Regions from separate parts of the Pseudarthrobacter kochi genome, predicted to be linked through region 3. Evidence: riboswitches for the same ligand, from Rfam matches in the RefSeq annotation. Region 3 holds a riboswitch; each other region holds the start of a gene.
What was found. Region 3 has a riboswitch for thiamine pyrophosphate ahead of ACZY0Y_RS16110 (bifunctional hydroxymethylpyrimidine kinase/phosphomethylpyrimidine kinase). Riboswitches for the same ligand answer to the same signal wherever they lie in the genome.
Positions count from the first base shown of each region.

Region 1: linked by a shared signal. The riboswitch ahead of ACZY0Y_RS06500 (FAD-dependent oxidoreductase) and the one ahead of ACZY0Y_RS16110 (bifunctional hydroxymethylpyrimidine kinase/phosphomethylpyrimidine kinase) in region 3 are both predicted to bind thiamine pyrophosphate.
Region 2: linked by a shared signal. The riboswitch ahead of ACZY0Y_RS12695 (ECF transporter S component) and the one ahead of ACZY0Y_RS16110 (bifunctional hydroxymethylpyrimidine kinase/phosphomethylpyrimidine kinase) in region 3 are both predicted to bind thiamine pyrophosphate.

Region 1 is NZ_JBVAYV010000008.1:72,328-75,563, forward strand. Features, by position in the region: gene ACZY0Y_RS06490 (thiazole synthase) at 1-193, opposite strand, end outside; gene thiS (sulfur carrier protein ThiS) at 199-435, opposite strand; gene ACZY0Y_RS06500 (FAD-dependent oxidoreductase) at 432-1,844, opposite strand; TPP riboswitch at 1,838-1,972, opposite strand; gene thiE (thiamine phosphate synthase) at 1,999-2,757, shown strand; gene ACZY0Y_RS06510 (ferritin-like fold-containing protein) at 2,722-3,236, opposite strand, start outside.
Region 2 is NZ_JBVAYV010000024.1:39,899-43,134, forward strand. Features, by position in the region: gene ACZY0Y_RS12680 (DUF4235 domain-containing protein) at 1-230, opposite strand, end outside; gene ACZY0Y_RS12685 (DUF4386 family protein) at 361-1,110, shown strand; gene ACZY0Y_RS12690 (heme-degrading domain-containing protein) at 1,107-1,667, opposite strand; TPP riboswitch at 1,861-2,004, shown strand; gene ACZY0Y_RS12695 (ECF transporter S component) at 2,070-2,744, shown strand; gene ACZY0Y_RS12700 (ABC transporter ATP-binding protein) at 2,761-3,236, shown strand, end outside.
Region 3 is NZ_JBVAYV010000039.1:29,742-32,977, forward strand. Features, by position in the region: gene rplU (50S ribosomal protein L21) at 1-155, opposite strand, end outside; gene ACZY0Y_RS16110 (bifunctional hydroxymethylpyrimidine kinase/phosphomethylpyrimidine kinase) at 509-2,092, opposite strand; TPP riboswitch at 2,075-2,172, opposite strand; gene ACZY0Y_RS16115 (Rne/Rng family ribonuclease) at 2,277-3,236, opposite strand, start outside.

The sequences.
Region 1 (3,236 bases), on a different contig from region 3:
TCGCGACGGTGGTCAGTTCGGTGCCCGAGGCCAGCAGCGCAGCCCCCAGTCCGTCCAGGCTCGGGGCCCCGCCCGTGCCCATGATGAGCCGTGACCCCAGCTGCACGCCGTCCACCGTGAACGGATCCGCGGCGGCCGCTGACGCTCCGGGCACTGAGGCTCCGGGCGCCGCTGCCAGTGTGGTGTCCTCCATGCTGCTCATCCTCCCTGTACCGCCGTTACCAGCTCGATGTCGTCGCCGTCGGCGAGCGCGGTGCCGTGCCATTGGCTGCGCGGGACCACCTCGGCGTTGCGGGCGACGGCGACGCCGAGTTTGCCGCCGTCCGCAGACCGGCCGTTGGGGGCCAGGGTCCGGCCGGTGACCTGGCTGACGAGGGTGCTGACCGAGGCGCCGTCGGGGAGCGAGTGCCCGGTTCCGTTCAGGGTGATGTTCATACCGCTTCCTTGTTGCGCTCAGGGTTGGTGTTCCGGGTGTTGGTGTTCCGGGGGAATGTGGTGTGCGGGGCGTCGGCAGCAGGTCCGGCGGACTGTGTGCCGGTGCTGAATCTGTCCGGCCGGAAGTGGGCCCAGCGGGGATCCGCGACGCCGTCCAGCAGTCCGCGGCAGATCTCTGCGGCGGCGGGCGTGAGCAGGATTCCGTGCCGGAAGAAGCCGGTGGCGATGACCAGGCCCGCGATGTCTGCCGAACTTCCCGGTTCCGCCACCCGGCCCAGCAGCGGCGCGTTGTCCGGGGTCCCCGGCCGGGCCCGGGCGGTGGCCTCGAGCAATTCCAGTTCGGCGACGGAGGGGACCAGCTGCTGCGCATCGCGCAGCAGCTGGTAGACGCCGCCGGCGGACACAGCGGCACCGGCCGGCGTGCCGGCTGTCGGGGCAGCCGGCGCGGCAGCGTCCCGGAGGTCTTCACCGAGGGCGTCCTCCCGCTGGGTGGCGCCGATCACCACCGTGCCGTCCTGCCGGGGGACGATGTAGACGGGCACCCCGCGCACCAGTCCGCGCACCGTGGAGGTGAGCAGCGGCCGCAGTTTCTCCGGCACCCGGAGCCGGAGGATGTCACCGTGGACCGGCCGCAGCGGCAGCCGGAGCCCCGCCGGCAGTCCCTCAAGCGCGGCGGCTCCGAGGCCGTTGGCCACAATGGTTTCAGTGGCCCGGACAGAACCGCCGCCGGCGAGGCTGGCGCCAGCCACCCGCCCGTCCTCCCAGAGCAGCCCGGCAGCGCGCCGGGCGATGGTGTCGCAGCGGCCGTCCGCGGCCAGCAGTTCCCCGATCCGGGCGAGCAGACGGCGGGGGTCCACCTGGTGGTCGGCGGGAATGTCGAAGGCGCAGGAAATACCCGGGCTCAGCAGGGGTTCACGGATGCGCGCCGCACGGACGGTCAGCGGTTCGACGGCGAGGCCGGCAGCCTGCTGGACGGTGCGCAGGTCCGCGAGCGCCCGGCGGTCGGCGGCGTCGGCACCCACGGCGACGGTCGGCGTCGTGAGGTATCCCGTCCCGGAGCCGCCGTCTCGCGGGTCTTCCGCGGCCGCACCGTCCAGTCCGGCGGCGAAGGCCGGCCAGAGCCGGGAGGATTCAAGCATGAGTTCCAGGAGGGCTTCCTCCTGGTAGTGGAGTTCACTCACCGGGGCAAGCATGCCCGCGGCGGCCCAGCTGGCGCCGCTTCCGGGGGCGTCGTCAATCAGGGCCACCGAACGGCCCGAGCGCCGCGCCGCCCAGGCGATTCCGTGGCCGACAACGCCGCCGCCAATCACGGCAACGTCGTAACATTTGGGGCTTTTGGTGTTAACCGCGGCGGCCGCGGCCGCCGCATCGGTGACTGGGGCCGTGGCTGGGACGAGTCTGCTGCCCATAAAAGGTTCCTTCCCTACGCCGGTACTAACCGGATCAGGTCAAGCGGTCGGCTCTGACGCCCTCTCAGCCTGCCGGTGCCGGACGCCAGGGGCGTGGACGGCCGCGGCAGGCTCCCGCGGTATTGGCCCAGTTTAGAGGAACTAGGCTGGAAGCATGAGCCAGGATGCCGTCCACACCACCGCCCGCCTTTACCTTTGCACCGACGCCCGCCGGGACCGCGGCGACTTTGCGGACTTCGTGGACGCTGCATTTGCCGGCGGCGTGGACATCATCCAGCTGCGCGACAAGTCGCTGGAGGCTGCCGAGGAGCTGGAACTGCTGGAGGTCCTGCACCAGGCAGCCCACCGCCACGGCCGGCTGTGGGCTGTCAACGACCGGGCGGACCTCGCCTCGCTGTCCGGGGCTCCGGTGTTCCACATCGGGCAAAAGGACATCCCCCTCGGGGCGGCCCGGGACTTCCTCGGCAAGGACACCGTGATCGGTTTGTCCACCCACAGCCCGGAGCAGGTGGACGCAGCCATTACCGCAGCCCCTGGCCGCAACGGCCTGGACTACTTTTGCGTCGGGCCGGTGTGGGCCACCCCCACGAAGCCGGGGCGAGCCGCCGTCGGACTCGACCTGGTGCGGTACGCGGCGGACGCGATCCGCCGGGCAGCACATAGCGCCGGGGGCAAGGCCGGCGGCAAGGTCGCGGGCGTGGTGCCCTGGTTCGCGATCGGCGGCATCGACCTTGGAAATGTGGAGCAGGTGGTGGAGGCGGGCGCACACAGGATCGTGGTGGTCCGCGCCATCACCGAGGCCGACGATCCCGCGGACGCCGCCCGGGCCCTGCTCGCCGCACTCGACGCCGCGGACAGCTGCGTCCGGACCGACCGCTCAGCCGGCCAGGCCGAGCTGCGTCAGCCGGCGTGAGTGGTTCGCCGCCAGTTCCCGCATCAGCTCGCGGACAAGTTCCTTCGACTGCTCCTCGTCCGCGCCGATCAGTCCGCCCACGAAGGCATGTTCGAAACTCACGCGCCGGGCCTGGGTCAGGGCCTCGCCGAGCAGCCGCCTCGCCCACAACGCCAGCCGCGATGCCAGCCGCGGGTCGTCGGCCAGGGCCGTCCTGAGCCGGTCCCGCAGCACGGCGGTGGCCTCCCCGTCGGCCTGGATCTGCTCCACCAGGGCACGGGTCGAGGCGTCGACGTAGCGGGAAATGGCGCGGTAGAAATCGGCGGAGACGGTGTCGATCACATACGCCTTCATGAGGGATTCGTACCAGTCCGCGGGACGCGTGCGTTCGTGGAAGTGGTCCACGGACGGCTGGAACGGAACCATGGCAGCTTCCGGGTCAAGGCCCATGGCGTCAAGTTTGGCGCTCACGAGTTCGTAGTGCTGGAACTCGATCACGG
Region 2 (3,236 bases), on a different contig from region 3:
ACCGCGCGCTGGGTGCCGCGGTTGGCGAGGACCTGGATGATGGCGCTGACGGACGCGGAGATCAGGGCGAAGGTCAGGGCCGAGCGCAGCGTGGTGGGCACGTCGTCGTCGTGGCCCTTGGGCGGCTTGCTGCCCGTGGACTTCTCCCAGACGGTGTCAACGACCTTGGTGCCGACATAGCCGGCGAGCAGGCTGATGCCGGTGCCGAGCAGTTTGATGAAGATGTTCATTCTTCGCAACTCCTTGCGGGAGGAAACAGGGCTTCCCCTAGCCTAGCGTTCCTTGCCGGAGGGTCCAGCCAGGGGCGCGGCCGGGACCAACGCCCCTGTCCGGCGGGGTGGGCCGGACGTAACTTCGGGCATGGAAAAGCCCCAAACCCGTTCGCCCGGCCGCGCCGCGCCGACCACCCCAGCGGCTGACGGCCAGACCTGGCGGCGGCTGTATTTCTGGGCCGGCATTGCCTCGGTGCTCTTTGTGGTGCTCCTGGTCCTGGACTTCGCCGCCCCGCCACCGGTCCACGGAGGCGCCGCGACACTGGAGTTCATCGCGCGGAACAAGGGGATCTACACTGCCGAACAGCTGCTGTGGATGGTGCCGAACATGCTGCCGGTGCTCGTGTTCGTGGCGCTCTTCGTGGCCCTGGCCCCGCTCGACAAAAGCCTGGCCCTGCTGGCTACCGTGATCGGCGCCCTGTCCTGGGCGCTGATCCTCGCCGTCCCGGTCACCAGCCGGGGCTCCCTCGTGCTCGTGTACCTCAGCGACCGTTACGCCGGCGCGGACGACGGCGCCGCCCGGCTCCGCTACTCGACCGCCGCCGAGGCGATCGTCGCCGAGAACAACTCCCCCGCCGTCGTCGGTGTCCTGTCAGCGCTCGGCATCCTGCTGATCTCCGTCGTCATGCTGAAGGGGGTGCTGCCGCGGACCCTCGCGTGGCTGGGGATCGCCACCGGCGGCCTGGGTGTTGTGGCGGAGGCGCTCCGGCATGCCGTCCCGGAGTTCTACTGGGGCTACGGCGTGCTGATGTGGGTCTGGTTCGTGGCCGTCGGGATTGCGCTGATCCGGTTCGCCGGGCGGACACCCCGCAGCGCAGCCGGGGCGATGCCGGGCTAGCGTCCCGGCGGTCCAGCCAGAGACGCAGTGCGGCCGAGGATTTCCGACAGGGCCTCGACCACCAGTTCGTGGTCGGCTTTCTGCGGCAGCCCGGACACCGTGACCGTGCCGATCATCCCGGTGCCGCGCAGGTAGATGGGGAACGCGCCGCCGTGGGCGGCAAACTCCATCTGGTCGAACCAGGCGTTGTCCTCGATCCTCCGCCCGGCCGCCCGGGCCCGAAGACCCACCAGCAGCGACGGGACTTCGTACCGCACGGCCGTGCGCTGCTTGGCCCTGATCCAGCGTTCGTTGTCCGGGGTGGCGCCCTCCAGCGCCGCATGGAAGAGCACCTGCTCACCCTTGGTGATGTCGATGGCGATCGGGTGCGAGCGCTGCCGGCCGAGTTCCACCAGAAGGAGCCCAAGGTCCAGGGCGTCGTCCTTAGTGAAGGACCGGAACTGCAGTTCCTCGATTTCTGCCAGGATGCGGCCGATCAGCGCACCCAGGGACCCGTGCGGCTGCGGTTCCGCGGAATCCGGGTCGTAGCCGGGGGAAGGCACTGGTGGGTTCGTCAAGTCATTCAGCTTCCGTTAGTTGGCTGCCGGCAGCCAGCCGGCCGTGGCGGCGTCCGGTGTTCCCATGCTGTGCCGACTCTACCAAGCAGGCCGTTCCGGGACACCGCTTCGGACGGTGCCGGATTATGACGGCCGGCCCCGGAAAAACAATGCTCCACGGGTGTAAACTGAGCCACGCCCACAAGGGCAATATTAGATACGACAGGGGAGCGCCGCCGTCGGGCATCACCGGAGGAATCCGGGGAAACCACAGGTGGGCGCTGAGAGTGCGGACAGCCGCAGACCCTCGAACCTGATCCGGTTAGTACCGGCGCAAGGGAGTCGAGTTCTCAGAGTGCACGGAGCGGCAGCGGAAGCTGCGGACCCGGGGCACTCTCCCCTCCTGTTCCTCAGGAGGACGATATGACTGATACATCTGCCAAGCACGAATCCGGCCAGCACGAATCGGTTAGCCCCGGTTCCGCCACGACACCCGCCCGGCGCAGCCACAACTGGCGTGTTGTGGACATTGTGGTGGCCGCGTTGATCGCCGTGGCCGGCGGCGTCATCTTCTGGGCCTGGTCCCAGGGCGCCAACCTCATTTCCGCGCCCGTCAACGCGTTCTATCCGCCGCTCACCGGGCTCTACGCCGGCGGCTGGATGATCCCGGCCGTTCTGGGCATGCTCATTATCCGCAAGCCGGGCGCCGCACTGTTCTGCGAGACCGTGGCGGCCGCCGGCGAGCTGATCATGGGCTCGCAGTACGGCACCACGGTGCTCATCTCCGGCATCCTGCAGGGCCTTGGCGCCGAACTGGTCTTCGCCGCGTTCATGTACAAGAAGTTCAACCTGCCGGTGTCGCTGCTGGCCGGTGCCGGCGCGGGCCTGTTCTGCGGGCTGAATGATTCGTTCCTGCCCTGGGGCTGGAACATCGCGTACGCCGCCGGCGACAAGCTCGCCTACATCATTTTCACCGCCATCTCCGGTGCCGTGATCGCCGGCGGCCTGTCCTGGCTCGCCACCCGGGGCCTGGCCAGGACCGGCGTGCTGAGTTCCTTCGCTTCCCGCAAGGCGGCCACGGAGCCCGTCTTCTCCTGACGTCCGCACACTGCCCATGACATCTTTCGACCGGGTCCGCCCGGCTACGATCACCGCTCGCGGCTGGGGCTGGCGGCACGCCGGCCGGTCCCGGCCCGCCGTCAGCGGCCTGGACCTGGACATCCAGCCGGGGGAGCGCGTGCTGCTGCTGGGGCCTTCGGGCGCCGGCAAATCCACGCTGCTCCACGCCCTGGCCGGGGTGCTCGGCGACAGCTCCTCCGGTGACGGTGCTGGTAGTTTTGCCGCTGGCCGTGCTCCGGCGGACGCCGAGGACGCCGACGAGTCCGGCAGCCTGCTGATCGACGGCGCCCCGCCCCGGGCCCGGCGCGGCCGGGCCGGACTGATGCAGCAGGACCCGGAAACGCAGGTGGTGCTCTCACGCCTCGGCGACGACGTCGCCTTCGGTGCGGAAAACCTCTCCGTGCCGCCGGCCGACATCTGGACCCGGGTGGCGGAAGCGCTCGACGACGTCGGGCTGGGCCGGCTGCCGCT
Region 3 (3,236 bases):
GAAGCTGCAGACGTGACCTTGTCACCGTCTACCAGGAGCAGTGCGGGCAACTCAAAGGTGCTGCCGGCTCCACCGGGGACGCGGTTCAGGGTAACGAAGTCTCCAACGGAAACCTTCTCTTGGCGGCCGCCTGCGCGGACAATCGCGTACACCACTGGGGAACTCACTTCTCTCGACGTTTATTACTAGATTTGCGTGCGGAACCTGGGTCCAAAGTTTATGGTCCGGCTCACGCTGTGCCTCTACGCCGGTGGGTTCCCCGGGGGGACCCATGAGCTATCCCGTGGACAATCGCACCTGAAATCAAGTGGAGCGTCCTCAAGGTCATAACCCAAGTGTTGGCGTAAGCACCGAAGATCTAGACTACGCTAATTTTGCCTTCGGCCGCAAATGAGGCTGGTTCCGAAGGGAGGTACGTGATAGGCGCCACCCTGTATGGACAGGACGTTGCCGCAACGACTTCCGGAACCGTGCCCACCTATCGTACAGGCTCCCCGGGCACTGCACGTCAGGCGTGCAGCCGCGGCGCGTCGAAGAAGTCAACCTCGTAGCGGGCGGACTGCCGGAAAGCCAGGGTCATGGCCTTCCGTTCACTCGGCGAGGCCGCCCGGGCCGCGGCGTCGGTGTGGGCGATGGCCTGCCGGGTGGCGGCGGCGAACTCCTCATCGGCGTAGGTGCGCAGCCACACCGCGTAGGGGTGCGATTCCGGGGCGCCTGCGGCGAGGAACTGCGCGTGCAGGGCCTCCCCTACTTCGGCGTAAAGCCAGAAGCACGGCAGCACGGCGGCCACGAGCACCCCGTAACTGCCGGAGACCGAGGCGGCCAGCAGATGGTCCACGTAGGACTTGGTGACCGGTCCGGGCGTCACGGTGGCCGTGCGGCCCTTCAGCCAGGTCCGGTGCAGCTCGGATTCGACGTCGAGGCAGTTCTGCGCGGAGCGGGCCCAGAAGAGCTGTTCGGCCTCCGTGGGCGCGATCGCGGCGGCGCGGGACAGGACCCGGGAATAGCCGTTCAGGTAGAGGGCGTCCTGGGCGAGGTAGTACGCAAACTCCTGCTCCGGGAGCGATCCGTCGGCCAGGGCCTTGATGAAGTCCAGGCCGTAGATCGCCTCGAGGTCCGCGGCGGCGGCGTCCCGGAGCGCGAGGGCGAATTCACCCTCGGCCGGTACCCGGCCTGTCCTGCCGTGGGCCTCGGTCTGCTGCTGGACGTGGTGGAAGTGATGGACCGGGCCGTTGCCGCTGCCGACGTCGAGGTCCGCCGAGGTACGCAGCGCCTCCTGCAGCCAGGGCTTGACCTCCCGGAGTGCAGCCTCCCAGTCGCCGACCCTGGCCTGTACGGTTGCCATCGCCGAGGACAGCGAGCAGCCGGTGCCGTGGCTGCTGCGGGTGGGCACCCGCTCCCCCGGCACCACCACGACGTCCTGGGCCAGGAGTCCGGCGGTGTTGACCAGCGCGTCCGGGCACCCGCCGTCGTTGCTGTGGCTACCGGGATCGCCGTCGAGGTGTCCGCCCTTGACCAGTACCGTCGTGCCGGTGTGGGCGGCGAGCCGCTTGCCCTGTTCCAGCGCGGCGGCCCAGTTGCCCGCGACGGGTTCTTCGAGCAGGATCGCGAGTTCGGCGAGGTTGGGCGTAATCAGGTCCGCGTACGGCAGGAGCGCCTGCAGGGCCGCCTCGGCGGACTCCTCCAGCAGCCGGTCACCGCTCGTCGCCACCATCACGGGGTCCAGCACGACGACGGCGGGCCGGACCTTCTCCAGCCAGCTGCGGACGGCGTCGATCACGGCGGCATCCCCCAGCATCCCGATCTTGACGGCATCGATGCTGATGTCCTCGCTGATCGCGTCGAGCTGGGCGGTCAGGAAGTCCGCCGGCGGGACGTGGACGGCGCTGACGACTCGGGTGTTCTGCGCGGTCAGTGCGGTGATGGCCGCCATGCCGTAGCCGCCATGCGCGGCAATGCTTTTGAGGTCGGCCTGGATCCCGGCCCCGCCCGAGGGGTCGGAGCCGGCGATGGCGAGCACCCGCGGAATGCGGGGGGCCGCAGGGGCGGGGACAGCAGGAAGAAACGATGAGGCGGTGGTCACGGGAGACATCCCTTCGCCGGTGCTAACCGGACAGGTTCAACGGGTCTGGATCTCAGCCGGCTCGATGCGCGGCACCCCGTGTCAGGGATCCAGCCTAGCCGCATCCCTTAACGAAGTCGCGGGCACGGCCCGGACCTGGCGCATTGCTACGCGGTCCGGACCGCACCCGCGGCCTTGCTGAAGTGTTCCGGTGCTAGAGCTCCGAGGCCGGGACGCCGACGCCGAGGATGATCGGCTCGTTCGCGGCAGGCTTGGCCGCCGGCGTGGTTGCGGCCGGGACCTTGGCCTCGTGCACCGAAACGGCTGCCGCCTGCGGAGTTTCCCGGCGCTGTTCCACCGAGGTCTCATTGGCTGCACCCTGGGCGCGGCTGGCGCTGCGGTTGCGGCGTCCGCGGCGGGCGCGGGAGGTGCCGGCCTCGGTTTCCGCCTCGGTCTGGGAACCCGGTGCCTGGGCGCGTCCCGGGCCGGTTCCGCCCGTGCGGGCCGGAGCTGCCGCAGCGGTCCGGGCTACCGGCGCTTTACCCGCGGGAGCCTTGGCTGCCGGTTCCTGCGCTGCCGGGGCTGCCTCGGCTTCACCCAGGTGGGCGAAGGCCTCGGTCAGCAGGTCCAGGGTCAGCGCGGGTGCAGTCGACTCGTCGGCGTGCTCCACGAACGGCAGGGCGACCTGCTCGCCGCCGAACGTCAGCACAGCGGCGGGACGCCCGGCCGCTTCCTCCGTCGCGGCCAGCTCGACAGCCGCCTCGACAGCGGCCTGGCGGGCCCCGGCATCGGCAGCGGCGGCTGATTCGCCGTCGTGCAGGTGTGCAGCATGTGCCGCGGCGGCGATGTTCGCCAGCGCCGCGCGGGTTGCCTCAGCCTTGGCGTGGCGCTCGGCCTCGGTGGGCTCGGCGTGCACTGCTGCCGGTGCGGTCTGTTCGTCCGTGCCCTGGCCGCCCCGGCCGCGGCGGCGGCTCTTGCGTTCGGTCCGTGCAGCAGGCTGGTGCTGCTCGGTCCGGGGGACGTGGTGCTCGGCGGCAACCACGTTGGCGCGGCGGTGCTCCACCGGCTCGTCATGGGTGACGATGCCGCGGCCGTCGCAGGCTTCACACTGTTCGCCGAAGACTTCCAGCAGCCCGGTGCCCATCCGCTTGCGGGTCATCTGCACGAGGCCCAG